Regions from separate parts of the Bradyrhizobium sp. AZCC 1578 genome, predicted to be linked through region 1. Evidence: riboswitches for the same ligand, from Rfam matches in the RefSeq annotation. Region 1 holds a riboswitch; the other holds the start of a gene.
The links. A riboswitch is a leader RNA that binds a small molecule or an ion and turns the genes downstream of it on or off. The one in region 1 is predicted to bind cobalamin.
Positions count from the first base shown of each region.

Region 1 (14,538 bases):
ATCGCGACGTCGACGGCAAGAAGCCTATCCAGGTCATCTCCGCCTATCGCTCCCCCGCCACCAACTCCATGCTCCGCCGCCGCTCCTCCGGTGTGGCGCGTTTCAGCCAGCATATGCTCGGCCACGCCATGGACTTCTACATTCCGGACGTGCCGCTGGAGCAGATCCGCGCCGCCGGCCTCCGCTTGCAGCGCGGCGGCGTCGGCTTCTACCCGACCTCCGGATCGCCTTTCGTCCACCTCGATACCGGCAGCGTTCGTCACTGGCCGCGCATGACCCACGATCAGCTTGCCAGGGTATTCCCGGACGGACGCACGGTGCACCTGCCGTCCAATGGCGGTCCGATGAAGGGCTATGAACTGGCCCGCGCCGACATCGAACGCCGCGGCAATGGCGACAGTGCCGCAACCATCAAGATGCCGAACCTGTTCGCAGCGCTGTTCAGGGGCGGCAAGACGACTGAAGAGGATGACGAGGCCGCCAGCGCCCCCGTCAAGAACGAGAAGCCTGCACCGAACAGTGTGGCTGCTGTGAAATCCGCCGAACCGGTCCCGACCCCGCGCGCAAAGCCGGTCGGCGCGACGATCCAGCTCGCCTCGGCCGACGCCCAGATCGTGTCGGCGCCCAAAGCTCGAGCCGAGCCCAAGCCTGAGACGAACAAGCCTGAGACGAAACAGGTTGCGCAGGCGTCCGCCGACAAGGCCGAGCCGAGGCCGCAAACGCCGGCCGATATCATCAATTCCCGCGGTTTCTGGGACGACGTACCGACCGCGGCGAACCAGGCAACCCCGGCGCAGGTTGCGGCCCTGCGCGCCCGCCAGGCGCTCGCCGCCGCCACCGATCCGCGGCCGACCGCCAGCGTCAGCGACGCGTTCAACAAGGCGATGGCCTATGCGCCGGCCGCTTCTTCGCCGCTCGATCGCTCCAACATCGTCGCCGCCTCCGCAGCTATCCCGCGCCCCGCCCGCCCGGTGCGCAACTCCGGCGCCGCTGCGACCGAAATCAACACCGTTGTCGCCAAAGGCACCCAGGGTCAGGACAGCGTGGTCGCCACCTCGACCCGCCTTGCCGCCGCACAGGGCAACAATGTCTGGATGAGGGTGGTGATGCTGGCGCCGAGCGCCAGCAGCGCGATGTCGACGACCGTGCTCGGCGACACCGAGATGACCCAGATGCGCGCCCACTTCGTCAAGCCGCAGGCCGCGGTCTCCATGACTTTCTCGGAAGATCCGATGATGGGCATGACCTGCGACCGTTTCACGGGATCGGCAACCGCGCAACTGCCGACGCAGTCGTTCGTGCTGCGCACCGCCGCGCTGCGCTAGGTTCCGGTCGTACTGCTTCCACAAGCTCCCTGTCGTCCTCGCGGACCCCATAACCACGAACGTACGCGTTGGAGCCGGCTGTAGCCTCGGCTTTGCTCAACATCACCATTTGTGGTTATGGCCCCGGCTCGCGCTCACTTCGTTCGCTTGGCCAGGACGACGGAAACCTCACAGCATCCCGAGCGCCTGCATGTAGGTTTCCAAAATGGTTTCCTGCTCGGCGCGCTCGTTGGCATCCTGCTTGCGCATCCGCACGATGGTGCGCAGCGCCTTGGTGTCGAAGCCGTTGCCCTTGGCTTCGGCATAGACGTCACGGATGTCGTCGGAGATCGTCTTCTTCTCTTCTTCCAGACGCTCGATGCGCTCGATGATGGCCTTGAGCTGGTCTTTGGCAAATCTTGTCGCGGGCTCGTCCTGGACGGCTGCAGCGGCGGAGGTGGCCATCGGATACTCCTGAATGGAACTGACGGTGATGCTGAAAGATCAAGCGCCGCACGCGTTACCGCACGGCGCTTTTTTCGCAGATGACCCTCAAGATCGGGGGGCCTCGCGTCAAGGCAGCATCGCGCTCATCCACAGCGCGCCCACAGGAAGGTAGGAATCGTAGCCCGGAAGAATCTCACCGACGGCCAATCAATGCCCGGGATGAACCTTCTTCATCGCGGCTAGCTGCTCGGGCGTGGCGGTGCCCTGATATTTCGCCTTCCACTCCTCATAGGGCATGCCGTAGACCGCCTCGCGGCTCTCGTCCTTGCTGACGGCGACACCTTTGGCGTCGGCCTCTTCCTTCATCCAGTTGGAGAGGCAGTTGCGGCAGAAGCCGGCCAGATTCATCAGATCGATGTTCTGGACGTCGGTGCGGGCACGCAGGTGGCCGACCAGGCGCCGGAAAACGGCGGCTTCCAGTTCTGTTCTGGTTTTGTCGTCGATCGTCATGGTCTTGGACCCCGCGTCACATTGATATCAGGTGGGAATCGTCACAGATTTTGCCATATCTGCGCGCAAAATTGGCTACCTCACAAGGGAGTCCCGGTTTCCCATAGCGCGGGAAAGGCGTTCCCGGCCGTTGACAGGGCCCGCCGGGTCACGCGAAATCGTCAATGATTTGATATAGCTTCGCCGCATGATCGGAAAAGATTCGCGCTGCTTGCCTTCCCTCCCCGCTCGCGTGACCGCCGCCGGCCTTGCGCCGCTGCTTGCACTGGCGGTGGCGTGTCTGTGGAGCAGTCCAGCGGCGGCCGATTTCCGGCTCTGCAACAACACGTCCAGCCGGGTCGGCATCGCGCTGGGCTACAAGGATGCCGAGGGCTGGACCACTGAAGGGTGGTGGAACGTGTCGTCACGCAGTTGCGAGACACTGCTGCGCGGAACTCTTGTTGCGCGCTACTATTACATCTACGCGCTTGACTATGATCGCGGCGGCGAATGGTCGGGGCAGGCCTTCATGTGTTCGCGTGATAAGGAATTCACCATCAAGGGTACCGAGAACTGCCTGGCGCGTGGCTATGACCGCACCGGGTTCTTCGAGGTCGATACAGGCGAACAGCGAGCGTGGACAGTGCAATTGACAGAAGCCAACGAGCAGCCCGCGCAGCGCGTGCCGGGAATTCCAGGAACAATGGGACCGGGAGGCCCCGGCGGGGTTCCCGGCCTGTCCAATCCGCCGGCCGGACCGGGTCTGCCGCCAGCCCCGGCGCCCAAGCAATGAGACGGCTTCGTCGTATCAAGATTCTCGCAACCCTCGGCCCGGCATCGTCCGACAGCGCGATGATCCGGAAGCTGTTCGAGGCGGGTGCGGACGTGTTCCGCATCAACATGAGCCACACGCCGCACGACAAGATGCGCGAGCTGGTCAATACCATCCGCAATGTCGAGAGCAGCTACGGCCGTCCGATCGGCATCCTCGTCGACCTGCAGGGACCGAAGCTGCGGCTCGGCGCGTTCACCGAAGGTTCGATCCAGTTGAAGAACGGCCAGAGTTTTGTACTCGATTCCGACAAAGCGCCGGGAGACAACAACCGCGTGCAGTTGCCGCATCCGGAAATCCTCGCAGCACTTCGGCCGGGCCATGCGCTGCTGCTCGACGACGGCAAGGTGCGGCTGATCGCCGAGGAAACCACGTCCGAACGCGCGGTAACGCGCGTGGTGATCGGCGGCAAGATGTCGGACCGCAAGGGCGTCAGCCTGCCCGATACCGACCTGCCGGTGTCGGCGATGACGCCGAAGGATCGGGCCGATCTCGAAGCAGCCCTGGTGACCGGTGTCGACTGGATCGCGCTCTCCTTCGTGCAGCGCGCCGAGGACGTCCATGAAGCCAAGCGGATGATCCGCGGCCGCGCCGCTGTCATGGCCAAGATCGAAAAGCCGCAGGCGATCGACCGGCTCGCCGAGATCATCGATGCTTCCGACGCGCTGATGGTGGCGCGCGGCGACCTCGGCGTCGAGCTGCCGCTGGAGCGGGTGCCGAGCCTGCAGAAACAGATGACGCGGATGGCGCGCCGCGCCGGCAAGCCGGTGGTGATCGCAACCCAGATGCTGGAATCGATGATCCAGGCGCCGGTGCCGACGCGCGCCGAAGTCTCCGACGTCGCGACCGCGGTTTATGAAGGTGCCGACGCCATCATGCTGTCGGCTGAGTCGGCCGCCGGCAAATTCCCGGTCGAGGCGGTTTCGACCATGAATCGCATCGGCGAAGAGGTGGAGCGCGATCCGACCTATCGCTCGGTGCTGTCGGCGCAGCGGGCCGAACCGGAGAATACGGTCGGCGACGCCATCGCGGACGCCGCGCGGCAGATCGCCGAGACGCTGGAATTATCCGCGGTCATCTGCTGGACCTCATCGGGCTCCACGGCGATCCGCGTGGCCCGCGAGCGGCCGAAGCTGCCGGTGGTGGCGATCACGCCGAACCTTGCGACCGGCCGCAAATTGTCGGTCGTCTGGGGCGTGCATTGCGTGGTGGCGGAAGATGCGCACGACCAGGACGACATGGTCGACCGCGCCGGCTCGATCGCGTTTCGTGACGGCTTCGCCAACGCAGGCCAGCGCGTGATCATCGTCGCCGGCGTGCCGCTTCGCATCCCCGGCACCACCAACATGGTACGCATCGCCACTGTCGGTGGGGAAGGCAAGCCGGAGAAGTGATGGCGCGTAGGTGATGGCGCGGCCGTCAGCTCCCGCCGTCCTTCCGGGGCGCGCGCACGCGCGAACCCGAAAATCCAGAGCTTGTGGCGCGAGAGATTCTCAGGTGCGCAATTGCGCACCATAGTTCGCCGCTTCGCGCCGCCCCGGAATAACGGAGAACTACTGCAGCTTCGCGTCCAGCGTGATCTTCGTGTTCAGAAGTTTCGAGATCGGGCAGCCCTCTTTGGCCTTACCCGCCAGCTCCTGAAATTTCGTGTCCTCAGCGCCCGGAATCTTCGCATTCAGCGTCAGATGAATCGAGGTGACGGCGAAACCATCGCCCTGTTTTTCCAGCGTCACGTCTGCCTTGGTTTCCATGTGCTCGGCGGTGAGCTTGGCTTCGCCTAGAATCAGCGACAGCGCCATGGTGAAGCACGCGGCGTGCGCCGCGCCGACCAGCTCTTCCGGATTCGAGCCGGCTTTGCCCTCGAAGCGGCTCGAAAAGCCGTAAGGATAATCATTCAGCGCGCCGCTCTTGGTCGAGATCGCGCCCTTGCCGTCCTTGATGCCGCCCTGCCATTTGGCGGACCCTGATGTCGTGCTCATCGCATGCTCCTGATCGCGGGTTGGACCGTCGATAAGCCGCAGCGTGGCAAATGGTTGCGACACAAATGGTTGCGGCAAAGGGCGTGTCGCAAAGGGGGAGGGTTTCTAGGCCCCGACCAGCGCCTTTGCCGGCAGCACCGCCTGCACCACGAGGCCGCGGGCGCGGGCATCCATCACGCCGACGGCGCGTAGCGCCAAAAGTGTGACCGTCTGCACGGCGTCGCGCAGCTTCGCGGGGTCATCCAGATTCTCGGGCGCCAGCGGGCCAACCAGCGATTCATGCAGCGCACCGAGCAGCGCGGTGGCGGCGAGCGCGGTATCCTGCGCCGGCAAATGGCCGGCGCGCACCGCGGCGTCAATTCTGGCAGCGATCTCGCCGGAGATTTCGCGGCGGCTGGCAAGCCGCGACACCGAGACGTCGACATCAACGGGTTCGGCCAGAATGCCCCAGGCGAGCTTGCGCTGCGACAGCACATGTACGGCAACCGTGGTGACGGCGGCGGCGAGCGCCGACGACGGTCCCGGCGCCGCATCCGCCGCGCGGCGGATCGCGGCCAGTTCATCCCGCGAGACCTCGGCGATCAGTTCGGAAATCAGTTCGGCCTTGGAGGGGAAGTAACGATAGACGGTGCCGGCCGCGACATTGGCGCGGACCGCAACCGGGGCGATCTGCACCGCCGCCATGCCGCCTTCGGCCGCAGCATCCCGCGCCGCCGCCAGTATGGCGCTACGCCGCGCCGCCAGTCGCTTTACGACCTGATGGGTTCGCCGATAGACCATGGCGCGTTTTCCGTCCCCGGCGCGCCCTCGAGCCCCGCGGAGCCTGCCAGAACGCGCACACCTTCAATGTCTTGAGCGATAAGAAGCGCTATCGCTTTGAAGAAGTGAACAACTATTCACGGCTGATGACAAGACGGTTTTGCAACGCGGATCTGCAGAGGTTTTGCCGGCGGGGCTTGCGAGCTATTTGCCTCAACACTGGCCGGTTTGGCATGCGCCGGGTTCCCCGCGTTCGCGGGGACGGCGTGTTGGGAGGGTATGGCTTCCCCTACTCCCAGCTCAGCGCACCGCCGTTCTGGTACTCGATCACCCGCGTCTCGAAGAAATTCTTCTCCTTCTTCAGGTCCATCGCTTCCGACATCCAGGGAAACGGATTCTCGGTCTCGTCGAACACCCGCTGCAGCCCGAGTTGCGCGCAGCGGCGATTGGCGACGAAGTGCATGTAGCTCTCGCACAGCGCCGCATTCAGCCCGAGAAACCCGCGCGGCATGGTGTCTCGCCCGTAGGCCGCTTCCAGTTCGGCCGCCTCGCGCACCATGGCGCGGACTTCGTCCTGGAACGCCTTGGTCCATAGATGCGGGTTTTCGATCTTGATCTGGTTGATGACATCGATGCCGAAATTCAGGTGAATGGACTCATCGCGCAGGATGTACTGGTACTGCTCGGCGATGCCGACCATCTTGTTGCGGCGGCCGAGCGAGAGAATCTGCGCGAAGCCCGTATAGAACCACATGCCTTCGAATATGACGTAGAAGGCGACGAGATCGCGCAGGAACGCCTGGTCGGCTTGCGGCGTGCCGGTCCTGAAATCCGGATCGTCGAGATGCTGCGTGTGCTTCAGTGCCCAGGCCGCTTTGTCGGTAATCGACGGCACCTCGCGATACATGTTGAACAGCTCGCCCTCGTCCAACCCCAAGCTTTCGACGATGTATTGGAAGGTGTGGGTGTGCACCGCCTCCTCGAACGACTGCCGCAGCAGATATTGCCGGCACTCCGGATTGGTCAGATGGCGGTAGATCGCCAGCACGATATTGTTGGCGACCAGGCTTTCGGAAGCGGCGAAGAAGCCGAGGTTACGCTTGATGGCGCGGCGCTCGTCTTCCGTCAGCCCGTCGCGCGATTTCCACAGCGCGATGTCGGCCTGCATGGAAACTTCTGTAGGCATCCAGTGATTGTTGCAGCCGGCGAGATATTTCTCCCAGGCCCATTTGTACTTCAGCGGCAGCAATTGATTGACGTCGGCGCGGCAGTTGATCATCCGCTTGTCGTCGACAGATACGCGTCCGCCGCGACGATCTATCATGCCGAGGCCGGTTTGTTCGGCCTGGGTAACGGATTGCACCACGACGGGCGGCGGCGTCTGACGCGGGGATGCGGATGGTTCGGACCAGTCGAGCATTGTGATTTCCTCTTGTTCTTGCTGCTTACTGGCAGGCTTCGCATTCGGGATTATCGATCGAGCACGCCACCGCACCGGTCAAATCCGGCGCGGTGGCGGCCGGCGCGACGATGAAGGGGGCTGGAGCCATCATCGCCGCGGACGCGACGCTGTTGAGCTTGCCGTCGGTCCCCCGGAGCGTGGACTTTTCGACATGCGTCGCGCTGCGCGAGCGCAGGTAATAGGTCGTCTTCAACCCGCGCGCCCACGCCAGCCGATAGAGCGCATCGAGCTTCTTGCCGCTAGGGTTGGCGATATAGAGGTTGAGCGACTGCGACTGGTCGATCCATTTCTGCCGGCGCGATGCTGCCTCGATCAGCCAGGCGCTGTCGATCTCGAACGCGGTGGCATAGAGCGCCTTGAGGTCGTCGGGAATGCGATCGATGGCCCCTAAGCTGCCGTCGAAATATTTGAGGTCGTTGACCATCACTTCGTCCCACAACCCGCGCGCCTTGAGGTCGCGCACCAGAAATTCGTTCACCACGGTGAAGTCGCCGGACATATTCGACTTGACGTAGAGATTCTGGTAGGCGGGCTCGATCGACTGCGCGACGCCGCAGATATTGGAAATCGTCGCGGTCGGCGCGATCGCCATCACGTTCGAATTCCGCATGCCGGTCGCCTTGACGCGCTCGCGCAAGCTATCCCAGTCGAGTGTCATCCCGCGGTTCATCGCGAGACTGCCGCGGGCTTCCGCCAATAGTTCGATCGAATCGATCGGCAAGATGCCCCGGCTCCACAGCGAGCCATCGAACGACGGATACCGCCCGCGCTCGGCCGCCAGATCGACGGAGGCCGAAATGGCGTAATAAGAAATCATCTCCATGCTGGTATCGGCGAACGTTACCGCCGCATCTGAAGCCATCGCAATCCGCATCGCCTGCAGCGCGTCCTGGAATCCCATCAGCCCGAGACCGACCGGGCGGTGCCGCAGGTTCGAACGCCGCGCTTCGGGGATGGTGTAGAAATTGATGTCGATGACATTGTCGAGCATCCGCATTGCCGTCGTCACACTGCGTTGCAGTCGCGCCTCCTCCAGCCGGCCTTCCCGCACATGATTGAGCAGGTTGATCGAGCCGAGATTGCAGACGGCGGTCTCGTCATCCGACGTATTGAGCGTGATTTCCGTGCAGAGATTCGAGGAATGAATCACGCCGGCATGGCGCTGCGGCGAGCGCAGATTGCAGGGATCCTTGAACGTGATCCAGGGATGCCCGGTCTCGAACAGCATGGTCAGCATCCTGCGCCAGAGATCGGTGGCGCGGATCTGCTTGAACACGCGGATCTCACCCCGCGCCGCCTTTGCTTCGTAAGCTGCATAACGCTGGGCGAACGCCTCGCCGTAGAGGTCATGCAGATCGGGCGCCTCGTCCGGCGAGAACAGCGTCCATTCGCCGTCGGCCTCGACGCGCTGCATGAACAGGTCCGGCACCCAGTTCGCGGTGTTCATGTCATGGGTGCGGCGGCGATCGTCGCCGGTGTTCTTGCGCAGGTCCAAAAATTCCTCGATGTCGATGTGCCAGGTTTCGAGATAGGCGCAGACCGCGCCTTTGCGCTTGCCGCCCTGGTTGACGGCGATCGCGGTGTCGTTGGCCACTTTCAGAAACGGCACCACGCCCTGGCTTTCGCCATTGGTGCCCTTGATGTGCGCGCCGAGCCCACGCACCCGGGTCCAGTCGTTGCCGAGCCCGCCGGAGTATTTTGCGAGCAGCGCATTGTCCTTGACCGACTTGAAGATGCCGTCGAGATCGTCGGCGATGGTGGTGAGGAAGCAGGACGACAATTGCGGCCGCAGCGTGCCGGAATTGAACAGCGTCGGGGTCGAGGCCATGAAGTCGAACGACGATAGGAGATCGTAGAACTCGATGGCGCGCGCCTCGCGGTCGATCTCACGGATCGCCAGTCCCATCGCGACGCGCATGAAGAACGCCTGCGGCAGCTCGATGCGATTGCCGTGCACATGCAGAAAGTACCGGTCGTACAGCGTCTGCAGACCCAGAAACTGGAACGCCAGGTCGCGTTCCGGCTTCAGCGCGACTGCAAGCTTTTTCAGGTCGAAGCGGGCCAGATCGGGATCGAGCAGTTCGGCCTTGATGCCTGCCTTGATATAGGCTGGAAAGTACTCGCCGTAGCGCTCGGCCATCTCGGCCTGCGACGCGCTGGTCGGCGCATCATGCACGAAAGACAGCACCTCGGTGCGCAGCTTGTCGAGCAAGAGCCGCGCGCTGACATAGGCGTAGTTCGGCTCCTGCTCCACCAGCGTGCGCGCGGCCATCACCGCCGCCAGCGCCAGTTCGTCCTCGCTGATGCCGTCATAGAGATTGCGCTGCGTCTCGGCGAGCACCGCCGTGGCGCCGACTCCCTCGAGACCGGCGCAGGCTTCTTCGATGATCAGCGTCAGCCGCGCGATGTCGAGCGGGACCTGCGCGCCGCTGGCCAGCGTGACACGTAACGAGGGCTTCCCCGATGGCTGGGCGGCCTTGGCCACGTCCTGTCCGGCGCGCTGGCGCGTGCGTTCCTCGCGATAGAGCACATAAGCGCGCGCGACCTTGTGGTGCTCGCTGCGCATCAGGGCGAGTTCGACCTGGTCCTGCACGTCCTCGATATGGAAGGTGCGGCCCTCGCTCATCCGGCGCGACAGCGCGCCGACGACGTCCGAGGTCAGTTGCTCGACGATTTCATGCACCCGGCGGGAGGCCGCCGCGCCATGTCCCTCGACCGCCAGAAACGCCTTGGTCATCGCGACCGAAATCTTGCTCGCGTCGAATTTCGAAACCGTGCCGTTGCGGCGAATCACCTGCATCGGCGGCTGCGCTTCCGAGGCGGCAAGCGATTCGGGGCGCAGTCGGATGAATGGAGCGACGTTGGCTTCGCGATCGGGAGAGAGTGACATCAAGAGACCCCGTGATGGTGTTGGGGCCGGATGTCGGAGAAGACGCTGCTTCAAATGCGCGGCGAGAAACGCCGGCATGAGTCCGCAAGCGCCGCCGGGACACCCCGCCCGTGGACGTTTTTTTCGGTGTCGCGGCAGGTCTCCTGGCTCGCAGGTCGCCGTCGTTCCCGTGTCTTCCCAATGCGATGCCGCATCAGTGACGTAAGATTCGGAAACAACTCACTGCTTACAGTTGCGGGGGCAGCGCCGGATTTTCGCGGCAAATACGCGATACACCGGCTTCCCTCTTAGCCACCATGTGTTGGGTCATGGCGGACCGTGACTGCTATATTTGGTGCGATTTGAACGAACGTGTCAATGGGGGAGCGGGCGATGTGCAAGAATTTCGGCGACGGAACCCCGCGGCTGTGAACAACGATGACAACGCGCCGGTGAATGTCGCCGAGTTGACGCGCCTGCCGCGTTGCCGATAAGTGGACCCGTCGTGGTTCTTCGGGAGACGTTCTTCCGAAGCTAAGAGGGAAGCCGGTGCGGCCGAAAAGCCAAAGCCGGAGCTGCCCCCGCAACTGTAAGCGGCGAGCCGCTGTCCAACAAAGTCACTGAGACCTCGCAAGGTTTCGGGAAGGCCGGACAGCAGCACTGACCCGCGAGCCAGGAGACCTGCCTCGACAACATACACGTCCTCGGGCGGGGTGTCCCGGTGGTGCGGTTGCGATTTTCCGCGCGCGCTCTGCCGTTCGCGAAAATCCAGACGTGTCACTTCGGCCTTTGCCCCCAACTTTTGGGGTTAAGCCAATGTCTACTTCCAATGCTACTTCTTCCAAAGCTACGTCTACTTCCACCATCTCCACTTCTTCGCTTCCCGTTGCCTCCCTCGGCGCGCCGCGCATCGGTCCGCGCCGCGAGCTGAAATTCGCTTTGGAAAGTTTCTGGTCGGGCGCAACCGACGAGAAGGCGCTGATCGAAACCGGCGTGGGGCTTCGTGCCGCCAACTGGGCGCGCCAGAAAAAACTCGGCGTTAGCGTGATCCCGTCGAACGATTTCTCGTTCTACGACCACGTGCTCGACACATCAGTGATGGTCGGCGCAATCCCGGAGATCTATCGCTGGAACGGCGGGCCGGTCTCGCTTGCGACTTACTTCGCGATGGCCCGCGGCGCGCAAGGCAAGCCGCATGAGGCGAGTTGCGGGCATGCCGGTCACGGACATGACGATGCGCACGGCGTGCCGGCGCTCGAGATGACAAAATGGTTCGATACCAACTACCACTACATGGTGCCCGAACTGACGAAGGATCAGAAATTTATCCTCGCCTCGCGCAAGCCGATCGAGGAATACGAGGAAGCCAAGGCGCTGGGCTATCAAACCCGCCCCGTGCTGGTCGGCCCCGTCACGTTTCTCAAACTCGCCAAGAGCAAGGATGCCGGCTTCAATCCGCTGTCCCTGCTTGATCGCTTGCTGCCGGTTTACATCGAGGTGCTGCGCGAACTTGCCTACCGGGGCGCGGAATGGGTGCAGATCGACGAGCCGTGTCTCGTGCTCGATCTCGATATCGTCGCCCAGCAGGCGTTGCATCATGCCTATGCGGAGATCGCGAGCGGCGTGCCGCAGCTCAAGATCATGCTGACGACCTATTTCGGCGCACTCGGCGCCAACCGCGACACCGCGATATCCCTGCCCGTCGCCGGCCTGCATCTCGACCTCGTGCGCGCGCCGGAGCAGATCGACGACCTCGCCGGAGTTCCTGATAACCGCGTGCTGTCGCTCGGAATCATCGATGGCCGTAACATCTGGCGCGCGGATTTGAGCCGGCTTCTCGACCGGCTCGAGCCCGCAATCGCCAAACTCGGCAAGCATCGTGTGCAGATCGCCCCCTCCTGCTCGCTGCTGCACGTCCCGATCGATCTGGCGCTGGAGACCGGGCTCGATCCCGAAATCAAGAGCTGGCTCGCGTTTTCGGTGCAGAAGCTCGAGGAACTGGCTACGCTCGGAACAGTGCTGGCCAGTGGGCGCGCAGCGGTCGAGGCCACGCTGAAAGCCTCGGACCAGGCGGCGACCTCCCGCAAGGTCTCGCCGCGCATTCACGATGCGAAGGTAACGGCACGCGTTGCCGGCATCAATGAACCGATGCGCTTCCGCTCCAGCATCTTCGCTGAACGCGCCACCGTTCAGCGCGAGCGCTTCAATCTGCCGGCGTTCCCGACCACCACCATCGGCTCGTTCCCGCAAACCGCCGACGTCAGGAATGCTCGCTCCGCTCACGCCAGGGGTGCCCTCACGGACGAAGCCTATAAGCTCTATCTGCAGAATCAGACCGCCCGCGCCGTGCGCTGGCAGGAAAATATCGGGCTCGACGTTCTCGTGCATGGCGAGTTCGAGCGCAACGACATGGTGCAGTATTTCGGCGAACAGCTCGCAGGCTTTGCCTTCACTACGCACGGCTGGGTGCAATCCTACGGATCGCGCTACGTTCGCCCGCCTGTGCTATTCGGCGACGTCTCGCGCCCAAAGCCGATGACGGTCGAGTGGTGGCAATATGCCCAGTCGCTGACGAAAAAGCCGATGAAGGCGATGCTCACGGGGCCCGTCACCATTCTGAACTGGTCGTTTGTCCGCGACGACATTCCGCGCAGCGAAGCCTGCCGGCAGATCGCGCTCGCGATCCGCGACGAGGTCGCCGATCTCGAAGCCGCCGGCGCTGGCATGATCCAGATCGACGAGGCTGCGCTGCGGGAGGGCCTGCCGCTGCGCAAGTCCGAATGGAAGGTTTATCTCGACTGGGCCGTCGACGCCTTCCGCCTCTGTTCGTCCGGCGTGCGCGACGAAACGCAGATCCACACCCACATGTGCTACTCGGAGTTCAACGACATTATCGGCGCGATCGGCGCGATGGACGCCGACGTGATCTCGATCGAGACCTCGCGCTCGAAGATGGAACTGCTCGATGCATTCAGGGATTACCGCTATCCGAACGAAATCGGCCCCGGCGTCTACGACATCCATTCGCCGCGCGTCCCCGAGATCGGCGAGATGACCGGCCTGCTGAAGCTGGCGCGAGAGCGGCTCCAGGATACCCAGATCTGGATCAATCCGGATTGCGGATTGAAGACCCGCAAATGGGAGGAGGTCCGACCCGCGCTCGCCAACATGGTTGCCGCGGCACGCGAATTGCGGGCGATGGCGTAACCTGCCCGCCCCGTCTCTCATCAAGGCAAATCAAGGAGGACGTCATGCGCTTCTGGATCGAATGTACGCGATTTGAGACGGGGCAATCTACCCACATCAACATTGCCCTCGTCGGCAGCATGTGGCGCGACGGCGAGCGCACGGTGCTCGCCTTTGTCGGCGGCGATGGGCAAAAGGTCGAAGTGGTCGAGACGCCGGAACACATTCTGGCCGTACACCTCGGGGCGCCGGCCGCGGCGCCATGAAGGTTCGAAGTCAATCCCGGTCTGCACCAGATGCTATTGGCCCGCGTCTATTCGCGACAAAGGGGCCGATCACAAGCACAAAAAAACGCGGCGTCACCGCCGCGTTTTCGTCGTTCAGAACTGACCGCCGCTTACGCCTGGGGCTGCGGCTCCAGACCCGGGTCCGGATCGGGACGCGGGCGCGGCTTGCCGGCCGGGGGTACGGCAGAAGCGCGCGGCGCGCTCGGCTCCAAGACCGATTCGCGGTTGGGCTTCTTGCCCTTCAACAGATCGATGATCTCGTCGCCGCTCAGCGTCTCGAATTCGAGCAGGCCCTTGGCCAGTGTCTCGAGATCCTCGCGCTTCTCGGTGAGGATCTTGGTGGCCTCGTTGTAGCCTTCCTCGACCAGCCGCTTGATCTCCTTGTCGATCTTCTGGACGGTCGCTTCCGAGGCGTTCTGCGTGCGCGACACCGACATGCCCAAAAACACCTCGTCCTGGTTTTCGCCGTAGGACACGGTGCCGAGCTCTTCCGACAGGCCCCAGCGCGTCACCATCATGCGCGCCAGCCGCGTCGCCTGCTCGATGTCGGAGGCCGCGCCCGAGGTGACCTTCTCGCGACCGAAGATCAGTTCTTCCGCGACGCGGCCGCCCATCATGATGGCGAGGCGCGAGGTCATCTGCTCGAGCGACATCGACAGCTTGTCGCGCTCGGGAAGCTGCATCACCATGCCCAGCGCGCGGCCGCGCGGGATGATCGTCGCCTTGTGGATCGGATCGGTCGCGACGACGTTCAGGCCGACGATGGCGTGGCCGCCCTCGTGATAGGCCGTCAAGAGCTTCTCTTCCTCGGTCATGACGAGCGACTTGCGCTCGGCACCCATCATCACCTTGTCCTTGGCCTCTTCGAACTCGGCCTGCGTCACCATACGCTTGTTGCGGCGGGCAGCCGTCAGCGCCGCCTCG
Region 1 covers NZ_JAZHRZ010000001.1:3,056,562-3,071,099, forward strand. The annotation lists gene V1290_RS14605 (DUF882 domain-containing protein) at 1-1,325, shown strand, start outside; gene V1290_RS14610 (DUF2312 domain-containing protein) at 1,494-1,769, opposite strand; gene V1290_RS14615 (DUF1244 domain-containing protein) at 1,959-2,261, opposite strand; gene V1290_RS14620 (DUF1036 domain-containing protein) at 2,449-3,033, shown strand; gene pyk (pyruvate kinase) at 3,030-4,466, shown strand; gene V1290_RS14630 (OsmC family protein) at 4,626-5,051, opposite strand; gene V1290_RS14635 (TetR/AcrR family transcriptional regulator) at 5,157-5,831, opposite strand; gene V1290_RS14640 (ribonucleotide-diphosphate reductase subunit beta) at 6,100-7,230, opposite strand; gene V1290_RS14645 (ribonucleoside-diphosphate reductase subunit alpha) at 7,256-10,162, opposite strand; cobalamin riboswitch at 10,279-10,498, opposite strand; cobalamin riboswitch at 10,631-10,844, shown strand; gene metE (5-methyltetrahydropteroyltriglutamate--homocysteine S-methyltransferase) at 11,006-13,348, shown strand; gene V1290_RS14655 (hypothetical protein) at 13,393-13,593, shown strand; gene ftsH (ATP-dependent zinc metalloprotease FtsH) at 13,725-14,538, opposite strand, start outside.

Region 2 (14,538 bases), 450 kb from region 1:
CCGGCTGCGCACGACCTGCCACGCGTTGGCTCGACGGCCTTGCCGATGGCGGTCGCCTGATCGTGCCGATAACGTCAGATCAGGGATTTGGCGGTACTGCGCCGGAGCGCATCGCGAGTGCCGGCGCAGTGTTTCGAATTGAGCGAAGAGCTGCGAACTATCTTGCAAACTGGATCTCGCCAGTTGCGATCTTCCCCTGCGCCGGCAGCCGCGACGAGACGTCCGAACGAGCTCTCGCCGAAGCTTTTGCCCGCGGCGGCTGGCAGAAAGTCACGCGACTGTACCGCGACCAATCCATTCCGGATGAGCGCTGCTGGCTTCGCGGAGTTGGGTGGTGCCTCGCCTATCAATGATGTGCGGAAAGCGCCTACGCTGACCCGTGCAATCGCCGAAACGTCAGAATCATGTTGTTGGCGGGCATCCGCTCGGTTTCGACCAGCGTGAGGCCAACGCTTGCGGCGAGTTGCTCGAGGTCGGCTATATCGCGCACGCCCCACTCGGCGTCCTGCTCGCGCAGGCTGGTGTCGAACACGGCGTTGCTCATCGCGGTGTGCTTGCCGTCGCGCTTGAACGGGCCATAGAGAAACAGCCGTCCGTCATCGCGGAGATAGCGCGCCGAGCCGGCGAACAGGCCCTCGGCGACGCGCCAGGGCGCGATGTGGATCACATTGGCGCAGAACACCGCCAGCAGTTTGCCCGGTCCGCTGCCGTCATGCATCGCTGGGCACCAGGCTGGATCGGCGAGATCGACCCGCAGCGGCGAGCGAATGTTCGGAAAGCCGGCATGCGCGCGCCACGCCTCGATGCTGTTGAGATGTCGTTCATTGAGATCGCTCGGCCACCAAATGATGTCGGGCGTGCGCTTTGCGAAATGCACCACATGCTGGCCGGTGCCGCTGCCGGCCTCCAGCACGTCACCGGATTTGCCGGTGAGGAATTTTTGCAGCACCGCCCAGATCGGTTCGTGATTACGGTGGAAAGCCGCCGCGTCGAGCCGGCCGTCGGGCTCGACCGGCCGGCCATCCTTGCCGAATTCCACCGCATGCTTAGCCATCGCAGTTCGGTCCCCGAAAAAATCTGTGTCGCAGCGTCACTTCAGATCGCCGCAGAAGATCTCCTTCAACACCCCAAGCAGACGCAGCGTGCGCTGGTCCGCAACGCGATAATGCAGCGTCTGCGAGGTTCGCCGAAATTCTACCAGGCCGTCGGCGCGCAATTTCGCCAGATGCTGCGACAGTGCGGACTGACTGAGATTCACGACAGTGACCAGCTCGCCCACCGTCATCTCGCCGCGCACGGCGAGAAAGCACAGGATCAGCAGACGCTTCTCATTGGCGAGCATTTTCAGGAGCTGCGCGGCGAGACCGGCCTGCTTTGCCAGCTTCTTCAGCGCCGCCGCGTCGTCGGCGCCGGGGGCGACGGCGGTCTCTTGCGTAGTCGGTTGCTCTGTCTCTTGGGCTGCCGGGGCGGCTGCTCTCATCGCTGCAAATCCGGTATCGTTTTCCGCGCCTGCGAAGCACACAGACCACACTAGCGCGTCAGCCATTCTTTAGCATTGACTAAATTAGCAAATGTGGATATCGGTTGCAAAAAGCAAAAAATGATGCGGCGATGCGACCGCGAGGGGAAGAAAACGTGCGGCCAGACCCGTTACGCAGCAAAACTGTTCTCTCCGATCCCGCCGCCCCGGATATCCCGATGGGACGCCGACGCTTTCTTGGTCTCGGCGCAGCCCTGACCGGCAGCCTTGCCGTTGACGGCAAACTGGCCATGGCGGACCCGGCGCAGGAGTCTCCCCCCGCAGACGCGCCCTGGTCGCAATCGATCGGCGCCGGCGTGGTCGACCGGCCCTATGGCCGCCCCGCCGATACCGAAGCTTCCGTCATCCGCCGCAACGTGCCCTGGTTGACGGCGAGCGCGGAATCGTCAGTGAGCTTTTCGCCGCTGCAGGACCTGCACGGCATCATCACGCCGAACGGATTGTTCTTCGAGCGCCATCACGCCGGCCGCCCTGATATCGACCCGGCGCAGCACAAGCTGATGATCCACGGCCTCGTCGAGCGCCCGCTGCTTCTCACGATGAAGGACATCATGCGTTTCCCGTCCGTGTCGCGCATCCATTTCATCGAATGCCCGGCCAATGGCGGCATGAACTGGCGCGCCGCGCAGATGAACGCGCTGCAGTTCAGCCACGGCATGGTCAGTTGCGCGGAATGGACCGGGGTCAAACTGTCGACGCTGCTGGAGGAAACCGGCATCAAAAATCAGGCGAAGTGGGCGATGGTCGAAGGCGCCGACGGCGCGCATATGAACCGCAGCCTGCCGCTCGACAAATGCCTCGACGATTGCCTCGTGGTCTACGCGCAAAACGGCGAGGCGCTGCGGCCCGAGCAGGGCTACCCGCTGCGGCTGGTGGTGCCGGGCTGGGAAGGCAATGTCAACATCAAGTGGCTGCGCCGGATCAAGCTCGGCGAAAAGCCGTGGCACACCCGCGAGGAAACCTCGAAATACACCGACCTGATGCCGGACGGCACCTCGCGCGGCTTCACCTGGCTGATCGACGCCAAATCGGTCGTCACCTTTCCCTGCCCCGAGAAGCCGCTCGATGGGCCCGGCCTCTATGAAATCCGGGGACTGGCCTGGACCGGCAACGGCAAGGTCAAGCGCGTCGATGTCACCATGGACGGCGGCGTCAACTGGCAGACCGCGCGGCTGCACGAGCCGGTGCTGTCGAAGGCGCTGACGAAATTCACCCTGCCCTGGCGCTGGGACGGCCGGCCCGCGCTGGTCGCATCCCGCGTTATCGACGAGACCGGTTATGTGCAGCCGACAATTGCACAACTGCGCGCACAGCGCGGCTCAAACTCGGTCTACCACAACAATTCGATCCAGACCTGGCAGGTCAAGCCCGACGGAAGCGTCTTCAATGTACAGCTCGCGTAAGATTTGCCTGCCGATCATAGCCATTCTGCTTGCCTGCGCCGCAAGCCTCGCCGGCGCGGCCGAACCCGGCTCGTTCGGTTACGGCAGCGTGGCCACGCCGGCGCAGATCGGCGGATGGGACATCGACGTGCGCGGCGAGGACGGAACGGGCCTGCCGTCCGGCAAGGGCACCGTCGACCGGGGCGCGGTGGTTTATGCCGAACAATGCGCGGCGTGCCATGGAACCTTCGGCGAGGGCGAAGGCCGGTTTCCGAAGCTGGTGGGCGGCGTCGGATCGCTCCGGGACGAGCGCCCGGAGCCGACGGTCGGCAGCTACTGGCCATTCGCCCCGACCCTGTGGGACTATATTAACCGCGCCATGCCGATGCAGGCGCCGCACACATTGTCAGCGGATGACGTTTATGCTTTGACCGCCTATATTCTGAACCTGAACGATCTCGTTCCCCATGAATTCGTTGCCGATCGCAACAGTTTGCCGAAAGTCAAAATGCGCAATCGCGACAATTTCATCTGGACCGATCCGCGCCCCGATACGATGACAAAACCCTGCATGAACGACTGCGTTAACGCCGCCGATGTCAGGATATCGTCGACGGCTGAGGGCAGGAATCTGACGCCGCGCACGACCGGGCCGCTCGACACGATGCAACAGAAGTAGAAATTACGGAAACGCCTGTGACCGATCATTTTCCGACGAAATCCGCAAAGCTTCCGGCGTTGGCGCTGCTCGTCGCTCTGGCGTCCGCGGGCGCCGCGCAGGCGCAGTCCGCGGTGGATGAAGGCCGCAAGCTGGCCTTCGACCGCAGCAAGGGCAATTGCCTGACCTGTCATGTCATCAAGGGCGGCAACCTTCCCGGCACGATCGGGCCCGAACTGGTCGACATCAAGAGCAAATATCCGAAGCGCGAGGATCTCGTCGCCATCCTCAACGACGAGACCCTGCGCAATCCGCTCACCGTGATGCCGCCCTTCGGACGGAACCGGATTCTGACCGAGAAGGAAATCGACGCGGTGGTGGATTTCCTGCAGACGCTTTAACGCAAGACGAGAGATCAAGCCTGTGACGTGCCAACGCAGGCTTTAGGAGATTTTCGATGAATAAGATTGATGTTGGATTTTCGGCCACGCGGCGACTGATCCTGCAGGGTGCAGGCGCAGTCGCGCTCATCGGCCTCGGCAACCTTCCCTTCGGCCTGACGCCGGCGCTCGCCGCGGCCAACGACAAATACCCGGAAGAGGCGTTCAAGCAGAAGAGTGACGCTGACGTCATCAAGACGCTCTACGGCAAGACCGCTGAGCCATCGGACAAGGTCAAGATGGACGCGCCCGAAATCGCCGAGAACGGCGCCGTGGTGCCGATCTCGGTCTCTACAACCCTTGCCGACGTAACCTCGGTTGCGTTCCTCGTCAGCGAGAATCCGAACGTGCTGATCGCAAAGTACAACATCCCGGCCGGCACGCTGCCGAGCGTCGCCAACCGCATCAAGATGGCCAAGACCAGCAACGTGACCGTGCTGGTGGAAGCCGGCGGCAAGCTCTACAGCGCCTCTAAGGAAGTCAAAGTCACTGTCGGCGGTTGCGGCGGTTAAGGCAGGGAGAACTCACATGGCATCCACCATTCGCGTGCGCGCTTCTTCGAACGGCGATATCACCGAGGTGCAGGCACTGATCCAGCACCCGATGGATTCCGGGTTCGTCAAGAACGCCAAGGGCGAGACCATTCCGCCGCACTTCATCCAGCAGCTCACCTTCGAGCATGACGGCAAGAACGTGTTCGCCGCCGATTGGGGCGGTGGTATCTCCAAGGACCCCTACGTGAAGTTCGCGTTCAAGGGAGCCAAGAAGGGCGACGAACTGAAGATCAGTTGGGTCGATAACAAGGGCGCGACCGACACCACCACGGCGAAGATCCAATGAAGCTGCGATCCGCGATCTTTCTGGCATCCGCCGCGATTGCGCTGGCCGCGCTGACGCTGGCGGGCGCGCCGCTGTTGGCAGCTGACGACAAGATCGATCCTGTCGCCGACGCCAAGGCGTTCCAGAAGTTCTTCAGAGACAAATTTCCCAAGGTAAAGTTCGAGGACTTCGTCAACGGCCCCTATTCGATGAACGAGGACCTTTATCGGCAGTGGCAGGAGAAGGAACAGTTCCCGCCCTACGAGTTCTCGCTCGAAATGGGCAAGGAGATGTTCTCCAAGCCGTTCAAGAACGGCAAGACCTATGCGGACTGCTTCCCGAACGGCGGCATCGGCATCCGCCAGAACTACCCTTACTTCGACGAGAAGGAAGGCAAGGTCATCACGCTTGAATTGGCCTTGAACCGCTGCCGCGAGGCCAATGGCGAACCGCCGTTCTCCTATGTGAAGGACGAAATGGCGGCGCTGACCGCCTACATGGCCTTCACCTCGCGCGGCAAGCCCATGGACATCAAAATCCCGAACGATCCGCGCGCGCTCGCGGCTTACGAAAACGGCAAAGAATATTTCTACACCCGGCGCGGACAGCTCAACTTCTCCTGCGCCACCTGCCATGTGCAGAGCCCGGGCGAGCGCATCCGCGCCGAAATCCTGGCGCCCGCGCTTGGCATCGTCAACGCGATGCCGATCTACCGCTCGGAATGGAGCGGCATGGGCACTACCAGCCGGCGCTTCACCACCTGCAACAGCCAGATCCGCGCAGTGCCGCTCAGCCCGCAGGACGACGAATATCGCAACGTCGAATATTACCTGTCCTATGTCAGCAATGGACTGCCGATTTCAGGTCCGGGAGCGCGGCCATGAGGAACTTGATGCAGAAATCCGCATTAGTTCTGGCGCTGTTTGCCGCGGGTGCTGTGCCCGCGCTCGCCTTGGGCTCCGAGGACGAATTCAAGGCAGCCTACGCCGCGGCTGAAGCCGCCAACAAGGAGGCCGGCAAGCTACGCAACCAATGGACCACCACGGCGAACACGCTGGCGGCGGCGAAGAAGGCGGCGGATGCGGGTGATTTCGATAAGGCCACCGCGTCGGCCAAGGAAGCGGAGGCGCTGGCCAAAGCTTCGATCTTCCAGGCCACCAGCGAGAAGACCCGCTGGAAGGATCTGGAAATACGCTGACACCGTTACGACGCGCGAAGACCCGCATGACCATCCGCCGCCGCGATTTTCTGACGCTAGCGGGCGCTGCCACCCTGTCCGGCAGCCTGCCACGGCTGGCGCGCGGCGCCGACAACGCAGGCGTTTACGACCTCGAGCGGTTCGGCAATGCACGTATCCTGCACATCACGGATACGCACGCGCAGCTTCGGCCGGTGTTCTTCCGCGAGCCGAGCGTCAATCTCGGCGTTGGACCGATGCAGGGCAACCCGCCGCATCTGGTCGGACGCGCCTTTCTCGATCGCTTCGGCATCCGCCCGGACAGTGCCGATGCCTATGCTTTCACCTGCATCGAGTTCGAGAAGGCCGCCGGCCGGTTCGGCAAGCTCGGCGGCTTCGCGCATCTGAAGACGTTGACTGATCGCATGCGGAGCGAAGCCGGCTCCGGCCGCTCGCTGCTGCTCGACGGCGGCGATCTCTGGCAGGGCACCGGCCTCGCCAATACCATGCGTGGCGTCGACATGGTGGAGGCCGCCAACCTGCTCGGCATCGAGGCGATGACCGGCCATTGGGAATTCACCTATGGCGAGAAGGCGCTGCGCGCCAACCTCGAACGCTTCAAGGGCGAATTCCTGGCGCAGAACGTCTATCTCACTGAAGAAGCCGCCTTCAATGACGCCAAGGCGTTCGACCCGGCATCGGGGCGCGTGTTCAAGCCGTCCGTCATCAAGGAAATCGGTGGCCATCGCGTTGCCGTAATCGGACAGGCGTTCCCCTACGTGCCGATCGCCCATCCGAAGCGCTTTACGCCGGACTGGAAGTTCGGCATCCGCGACGAGGAGCTGCAGAAACTCGTCGATACGCATCGTAACACCGACAAGGTCGACGCCGTCGTTCTGCTCTCGCACAACGGCATGGATGTCGATCTCAAGCTCGCCAGCCGCGTCACCGGCATCGACGTCATTCTCGGCGGTCATACCCATGACGCCGTGCCGCAGCCGATTGCCGTCACCAACGCAGGCGGCACCACGCTCGTCACCAATGCCGGCTCGAACGGCAAGTTTCTGGCGGTGCTCGACCTCGACATCGGCAAGGGCAAAATCAAGGATGTGCGCTACCGGCTGCTGCCGGTGTTTTCCGAATTGCTGAAGCCCGATCCGGCGATGCAGGCGCTGATCGACAAGACTCGCGAGCCCTATGCGGCCACGCTCAACGAGAAGATCGCAGCAGCCGACCGACTGCTCTATCGCCGCGGCAATTTCAGCGGCAGCATGGATCAACTGATCTGCGACGCGCTGCTCGGCGAATTGAACGCGGAGATCGCGCTGTCGCCGGGTTTTCGCTGGGGTACCACGGCGCTGGCCGGCCAGCCGCTGACGATGGAGGACGTGATGGCGCAGACCGCCGTCACCTATCCGGAGACCTATGTCCAGACCATGACCGGCGGCCAGATCAAGGACGTGCTGGAAGACATCTGCGACAATCTCTTCAACACCGACCCCTATTACCAGCAGGGCGGCGACATGGTCCGCGTCGGCGGGCTCGCCTACACCTGCACGCCGACTGAAACCGTGGGCAAGCGGATTTCCGAACTCAAGCTCGACAACGGCCGCACGCTGGAGGCCGACAAGCATTACAGAGTGGCGGGCTGGGCCTCGGTCAACGAACAGACCGGCGCGCCAGTCTGGGATGTGGTCGCAAGGTATCTAAGGTCGGGCAAACCGCCCAACCGCTCGCCGCCGGGCGTAACGCTGAAAGGCGTTGAAGGCAATCCGGGCATTGCGGGACAGGCATGACGGGCTTTTCGACCATCCTTCGCGCGATGGCCGCGGCGCTTCTGATCGCAACCGCCGCGCCCGAGGCCCGTGCCCAGCAGGCGCCACTGCAGGACAAGCCGTTCGCGGAGCACAAAATCGTGCTGCAGCTCTCCGACAACGATCCGCGCAAGCAGGGCCTCGTGCTCAGCGTCGCCAGCAACCTGATGAAGCATTACGATCCCGACAAGGTGGCGATCGAGGTCGTCGCGTTCGGCCCCGGCATCGACCTGCTGCGCCCGGAAAATCCCAACCGCAAGATGGTCGAGAGCCTGGTCGCGCAAGGCGCGCGTTTCGACGTCTGCCTCAACACCGTCGATACGCTCGAACGCGAGGCCGGCAAACGGCCGGAGTTCATCGCCGCGGCCACGCCGGTGCAGGTCGGCGTCGCACAAATTCTGTTTCTGACGGAGAACGGGTACACGCTGGTACGGCCGTGACCGCCTGCGAGCGAGCCGTAATTTCATCGCGCCCTCAGGCGTGGTAAAGTGGATGGAATTGCAGGAGCGGGCTGGAGCTACGTCCGGCCCTGATCCAACCTGAGTTAACGCGGACGTGTAGCCATGATCTTTCGTCAACTCTTCGACAGCGTGTCCGGCACCTACAGTTATCTGCTGGCGAGCCGCGCCGGCGGCGAGGCGTTGATCCTCGATCCCGTGCTGGAAAAGGCCGATCGCTACTGCCAGCTTCTGCGCGAGCTCGATCTGCGGCTGGTGAAGGCGGTCGACACCCATCTGCACGCCGACCACGTCACCGGCCTCGGCGAATTGCGCGACCGCACCCAGTGCATCACCATCATGGGCGAGCAGAGCAAGGCCGACGTGGTGTCGATGCGGGTGTCCGACGGCGATAAGGTGACGATCGAGGGGTTGTGCCTGGATGTCATGTACACGCCCGGCCACACCGACGATTCTTACAGCTATTTGATGGGCGATCGCGTCTTCACTGGCGACACGCTATTGATCCGCGGCACCGGCCGCACCGACTTCCAGAACGGCTCTTCCCGGGCGCAATATGAATCGATCTTCAACCGGCTTCTGAAACTGCCGGACGAGACGCTGGTATTCCCCGCCCATGACTACAAGGGCGACACGGTTTCCACCATCGGCGAGGAGCGCCGCTATAATCCGCGGCTACAGGTACGCAGCGTCGACGAATACATTGAGCTGATGGCGAACCTGAAGCTGCCGAACCCCAAGATGATGGACGTCGCGGTGCCCGCCAACATGCATGTCGGCCTGCACCAGGAGGAGCTTGCCAAGCAGGGACTCGCGCTCTGTGCCCGCGATGCGATTGCGAGCCTTGGCCGGCCCGATATCCTGCTGGTGGATTTGCGCGAGACCAGCGAGCGCGCCAAGCATGGCACCATCTCGGGCGCGCTGCATGCGCCCTACCCCGGCATCGCCGAGAGCCTCAAGCCCGGCGGCATGCTGCGCGAAGTCGCCGCCGCCACCGGCCGCCGGGTCGTGTTCTTCTGCGCCTTCGGCGAACGCTCGGCGATGGCGGTGGCCGCGGCAAAGAACGCGGGGCTCGCCAACACCGCGCATATCGAAGGCGGGCTGGACGCGTGGAAGAAGATAGGTGGGCCGGTGGTGCACGAGTAGTCTTTATGGTGTCGTCGTCCCTGCGAACGCATGCGAACGCAGGGACAACGGGATAGAGGCGAGAACCTCTCAACGTGTCGCCCCTGCGAACGCAGGGGCCCATACACCGCGGCCCGCGCAAAGGGCACAAGGGGCGACGGCTGCGCTTCAACAATGTAGGCTGGTGGTTATGGGTCCCTGCGTTCGCAGGGACGACGGCCCCAGTTTTACCCGGACATCACCGCCCCACCCGCTTCAACTCCGCCGTCAGCGCATCCAGCGCATCGGCCAACATGACGCCGCCGCATTCGGTCAGCCGCTCCGGAATCACGATGCGCCGCTCCGGCGGGTAGAAGCGCTCCAGCGCCGGATGGACCAGAAACGCCTGGCCGTCGTCTCGCGCATAATCGCCGGCGTTCGAAACCACGACGAAGTCGGGCCTCAGGGAAACGATCGCCTCCAGCGAGGCAAATCCGCCGAAGGTAAAGCCGAGATCGCCGGCGGCGCTGCGCAGCCCGACTTCGCTCAGCAGCGAACCGAGAAAGCTGTCGCTGCCCGCCACCCAGCCGCGCCGCGACAGCGGCAGCACGCGATAATGCCGCTCGGCGGCGGCACGGCGGGCGCGCGCCAGCGCGGCGTCGAGCCGCGCGATTTCGGCGGCCGCGCGATCGGGGTGCCCGGTCATGTCACCGACCTCGCGGATCTGCGCGCGGGCTTCTTCGAGGTTTCGCGGCACGGCGAGCTCGGCAAGATGAAGGCCCTTCGCCTTCAACAGCTCCCGCGTTGAGCGCTTGTCAAACGCACTGGCGATGACCATGTCCGGCTTGAGCAGCAGCACGTCCTCGGCCGCGCCTGACAGTACCGGATAGCGGCTGATGTCGCCCGCCTGCGATTGCCAGCCGTCGCGCGCGAAGCGGCTGAGGCCCAAAATCTGCTCGGGGTCGGCCAGTGTCAGCAGCAACTGATCGCTGCACACATTCATCGACACCATACGCGGAGGGCCGGCCGCGAATACTGCGCCGCCTGACATCGCCAACGCGGCGATCGCGACAAGAAAGCCGAACCGTCGCATCAGATATCCGCCCAGGGCACGATGACCGCCTCGTGCTGATATTCCGCGCGATAGGCGCTGATCCGAAACACGTCCGCCATCACCCGCTCCGATAGCCCCTCGCCTGGCGTGCCCCACGACACTAGATTGCCTTCCTTCAGCACCAGCACATGGTCGGCAAATCGGGCTGCAAGCCCGAGATCGTGCGTCACGACGATGACCAGCACGCCCTTGTCCGCGGTCGCGCGCAAATTCTTCATGACGTCGATCTGGTGCCGCGGATCGAGCGAGGCGGTCGGCTCGTCGGCCAGGATGATCGGCGCCTCCACCGCCAGCGCACGCGCCAGCGCGACGCGGCTGCGCTCGCCGCCGGACAGCTCGGTGACGCGGCGATCGCTGAACTCCATCACGTCGACCGCCTGCATCGCGCGCAGCACGGCCTCGGCGTCCTTTGGCGACAGCCGCGCCGGATCGGTTGCGCCATGCGGGTAGCGGCCGAGCGCCACGATATCGCGCGCCGGCAGCGGCCAATGCACGAGATGCCCCTGCGGCAGATAACCGAAGCGTTTGGCGCGCTCGCGGAGCGGCAGCGAGGCCAGCGCATCGCCGCCGACCGCGATCTCGCCTTCGGAGGGGATTAGGCCGGCCAGCGCTCGCAACAACGTCGTCTTGCCGGCGCCGTTCGGGCCGACCAGCGCCACCAGGTGTCCGGCCGACAGCGCCAGCGAAACGTCCTTCAGCACGACGCGGCCGGCAAGCCGCACGCCGATCCCCGTTGCGGTCAGTAGCGCCGCCTCGCTCATGCGACGCCTCCACCGAGCGCGCGGCGTTCGCGCATGATCAGATAGAGGAAGAACGGTACGCCGATGATCGAGGTCAGCACGCCGACCTTGATGTCCGACGTCGAGGGAATGATGCGCACCGCGATGTCCGCCGCCAGCAGCAGCGCCGAGCCGGCGAGTGCGCTCGGGACCAGCAGACGCCCGGGGTCATGGCCGATCAGGGGCCGCATCAGATGCGGCGCAACCAGGCCGATGAAACCGATGGTGCCGGTGACGGCGACCGCGCCGCCGACGCCGAGCGCGACGCCCGAAATCACGAACAGCCGCAGACGCCCCACATCGACGCCAAGGCTCTGCGCGGTTTCCTCGCCCAGGCTCAGCGCCCGAAAGGCATGGCGCTGGCTGAACAGCATCAGGGCGCCGGCAATGATGAAGGGAAATGCCAGCATTACATGCTGAAAGCTACGATCCTCCAGCGAGCCGAGCAGCCAGAATGCGATCTCCAGCACCAAGAAGGGATTGCTGGAGAGGTTCATCACCAGCGCGGTGGCAGCGCCTGCAAAGCTCGAAATCGCCAGTCCCGACAGAATGAGGATCAGCAGCCCGGCGTTGCGGCCGGCAATCGAGAGCAGCACGAACACCGACGCGAATGCTGCGACGATCGCCGCGACCGGGAGCGCATAGGAGCGCACGTCGGCGAGCCCGAGCGCAATCACCAGCACGGCGCCGAACGCGGCCGATTGCGGCGCGCCGAACAGCGAGGGCGAGGCCAGCGGATTGCGGAGCAAGCCCTGCAGCGACGCGCCCGACAGCCCGAGAATGGCGCCGATCGCCAGCGCCAGCAGCGTCCGCGGCAGGCGGATTTCCCGCACGATCACCTGCGCCACCTCGCTGCCGCCGCCGAACAGCGCTTCCGCCACCGCAAGCGGCGACAGCCGCACCGGACCGATACCGAGCGAGATCAGCATCAAGAGCACCACGAGGGCAGCAAGCGCTGCCGTCGTGCCGATCCGCCGGCGCGCGGCTTCCTCATTGGTCACGGTTACGGCCTCAACACTCATCGATCGTCCTAAAGCAGGTTTACCCGCCCCGGTACAGGTGGCGGGCAGGCGTGCTCATGCGGCAAAAATAGCGCACTCGTCCAGTGAGGATCGCCGGACGCCCCGGGGCGCATTGACTCGGACTTTGACAAACTTCTACCATAGTTCCCGACGGTTCCCATTTTGGGGATCAAAAGGGAATGCGGTGCGGGGAAATCCCCCAATTCCGCGGCTGCCCCCGCAACTGTAAGCGGCGAATCCTTCGTCATAAGCCACTGGGCATCTCGGTCCTGGGAAGGCGACGATGGGGTAACGACCCGCGAGCCAGGAGACCTGCCGTCAGCCGTGGTCACACGCGAAGATGTCGGTCGGGGAGTACAGACATTAGCTTCACCTGAGCTGCTGAAAGCACATGGTGAGACTTGGTTCGCTGTGACGTGCCACTGACGTCATACCGAGGTCCAAGTCATGTCTTTCACCAACACAGCCACGCGGCGCCGCCGCTTTTGGCTCACCAGCAGCTTCCTGATACCCATCTCGCTTGGCATTTCCGGCGCACAGGCGCAGCAAACGGCGCCCGAGCAACTGCCACCGATCGAGGTAACCTCGCCCACTGACGCGAACCGGACCCGCGCCAAACCGACCTACGATGAAGGATCGACCTCGCGCCGCATCGTGCCCGCGGCTGCGCCGTTGACCGGCACGCGACCTGCGGCGGGGACCGGCTCGAACGTCGCATCGCAAAGCGCCCCGCAAGGCGCGGGCGCAGGCGGCGGACGGCAGTTCTCCGGCATCGTCGGCACGGCGTCGACCGTTATTACCGCCGAAGAGATCGCGCATTCGCCCGCACAAACGTTGCAGGAAATCATCGCGCAAACGCCGGGCGTGCAACTGACTAGCCTGTTTGGCGGCGTCAACGGCGCCAAGACCAGCGTCGACCTCCGCGGTTTCGGCGCTTTCGCGACCTCAAATACCCTGGTGCTCATCAACGGCCGAAGGCTCAACGACATCGACATGGCCGGCGTCGATTTTTCGACCATTCCGCGCGATTCGATCGAGCGCATTGAAATCACCCGCGGCAACAGTGGCGCGGTACTGTATGGCGACAACGCGGTCGGCGGTGTCATCAATATCGTCCTGAAGAACGGCGTCGGCGGCCCACCAGTCGCCATTCGAAGCGAGGCCGGCGTCGGCTCGTTCAATCAACGACTTGCGAATCTCTCGGCCACGACCAATTACGGACCGTGGTCGACATCGTTCTATGGCAATGCAATCAAGTCCGACGGCTATCGGGAAAACAATGCGCTCGACCAGCGCAACGGGGTCGGCAATCTCAATTACTCCACGCCCGACCTCAAGGCCTTTCTCACGGTGACCGGTGACGACCAAAAGCTCGGATTCCCCGGCGGCCGCTTAGTCGATCCCTCGATCGGTCTCAACGAACTGGTCACGAACCGCCGGGGCGCCGCCACGCCGTTCGATTACGGCAATCAGCAGGGCGCCAGCGCCACCGCCGGTTTCACAAAAACGCTGTGGAACGGCGCCGAACTCATCGTCGACGGCGGCGTGCGGAAGAAGGATACGCAAAGCGGTTTCTTCGGTGCGGTACCGTTTGCTTCGCCGCTGCCGAGCTTCTCCTCGACCTATAACGATGCGGCACTGCAGACCTGGTCGATCACGCCGCGACTGAGTGTCAAGAACTCGATACTCGGGATGCCCTCACAGATCCTGACCGGCATCGATTATTACGATGCGACGTTCAACCAGGAACGCGGGGCGTTCAAAGGCCTTCCGCCCACCCACATCTACGATCTGTCGCAACAGTCGGTGGCGGGCTATTGGCAGCAGACCGTCGGTCCGCTGCCGACGACGGATTTCTCCTACGGCGCCAGGATTCAAAATACCAGCCTGAGTGCCCGGGATCGGTACGACCCCAACGCGCCCGGTTGCGCCATGTTCTTTAACTGCAGCGCTCAGGCCTTCCCGTTGGACAGCAACGAAACGCAATATGCGCTGCATGCTGGCCTCGAGCATCGCTTCAATGGCGTATTCTCGGTGTTCGGCCGCGCCGCACGCGCGTTCCGCACCCCGACCGTGGACGAGCGCGTCGCCTCGGGTCCGGCATTCGACCCCTTCTTCACCCCGCTGCCCGGCGACTTCAATTTGAAGACCCAGACCTCGCACGACATCGAGGGCGGCTTCCGCATCAAGAGCGGTGCCTTCCAGATGCAATCGAGCATCTACAACATGGA
Region 2 covers NZ_JAZHRZ010000001.1:3,503,671-3,518,208, forward strand. The annotation lists gene V1290_RS16695 (protein-L-isoaspartate O-methyltransferase family protein) at 1-353, shown strand, start outside; gene V1290_RS16700 (DUF938 domain-containing protein) at 368-1,054, opposite strand; gene V1290_RS16705 (ArsR/SmtB family transcription factor) at 1,091-1,480, opposite strand; gene soxC (sulfite dehydrogenase) at 1,699-2,943, shown strand; gene V1290_RS16715 (c-type cytochrome) at 2,927-3,601, shown strand; gene soxX (sulfur oxidation c-type cytochrome SoxX) at 3,661-3,981, shown strand; gene soxY (thiosulfate oxidation carrier protein SoxY) at 4,038-4,532, shown strand; gene soxZ (thiosulfate oxidation carrier complex protein SoxZ) at 4,549-4,860, shown strand; gene soxA (sulfur oxidation c-type cytochrome SoxA) at 4,857-5,723, shown strand; gene V1290_RS16740 (hypothetical protein) at 5,720-6,037, shown strand; gene soxB (thiosulfohydrolase SoxB) at 6,064-7,812, shown strand; gene V1290_RS16750 (DsrE family protein) at 7,809-8,270, shown strand; gene V1290_RS16755 (MBL fold metallo-hydrolase) at 8,394-9,434, shown strand; gene V1290_RS16760 (ABC transporter substrate-binding protein) at 9,652-10,485, opposite strand; gene V1290_RS16765 (ABC transporter ATP-binding protein) at 10,485-11,267, opposite strand; gene V1290_RS16770 (FecCD family ABC transporter permease) at 11,264-12,307, opposite strand; cobalamin riboswitch at 12,442-12,641, shown strand; gene V1290_RS16775 (TonB-dependent receptor) at 12,755-14,538, shown strand, end outside.
Region 2: linked by a shared signal. The riboswitch ahead of V1290_RS16775 (TonB-dependent receptor) and the one ahead of V1290_RS14645 (ribonucleoside-diphosphate reductase subunit alpha) in region 1 are both predicted to bind cobalamin.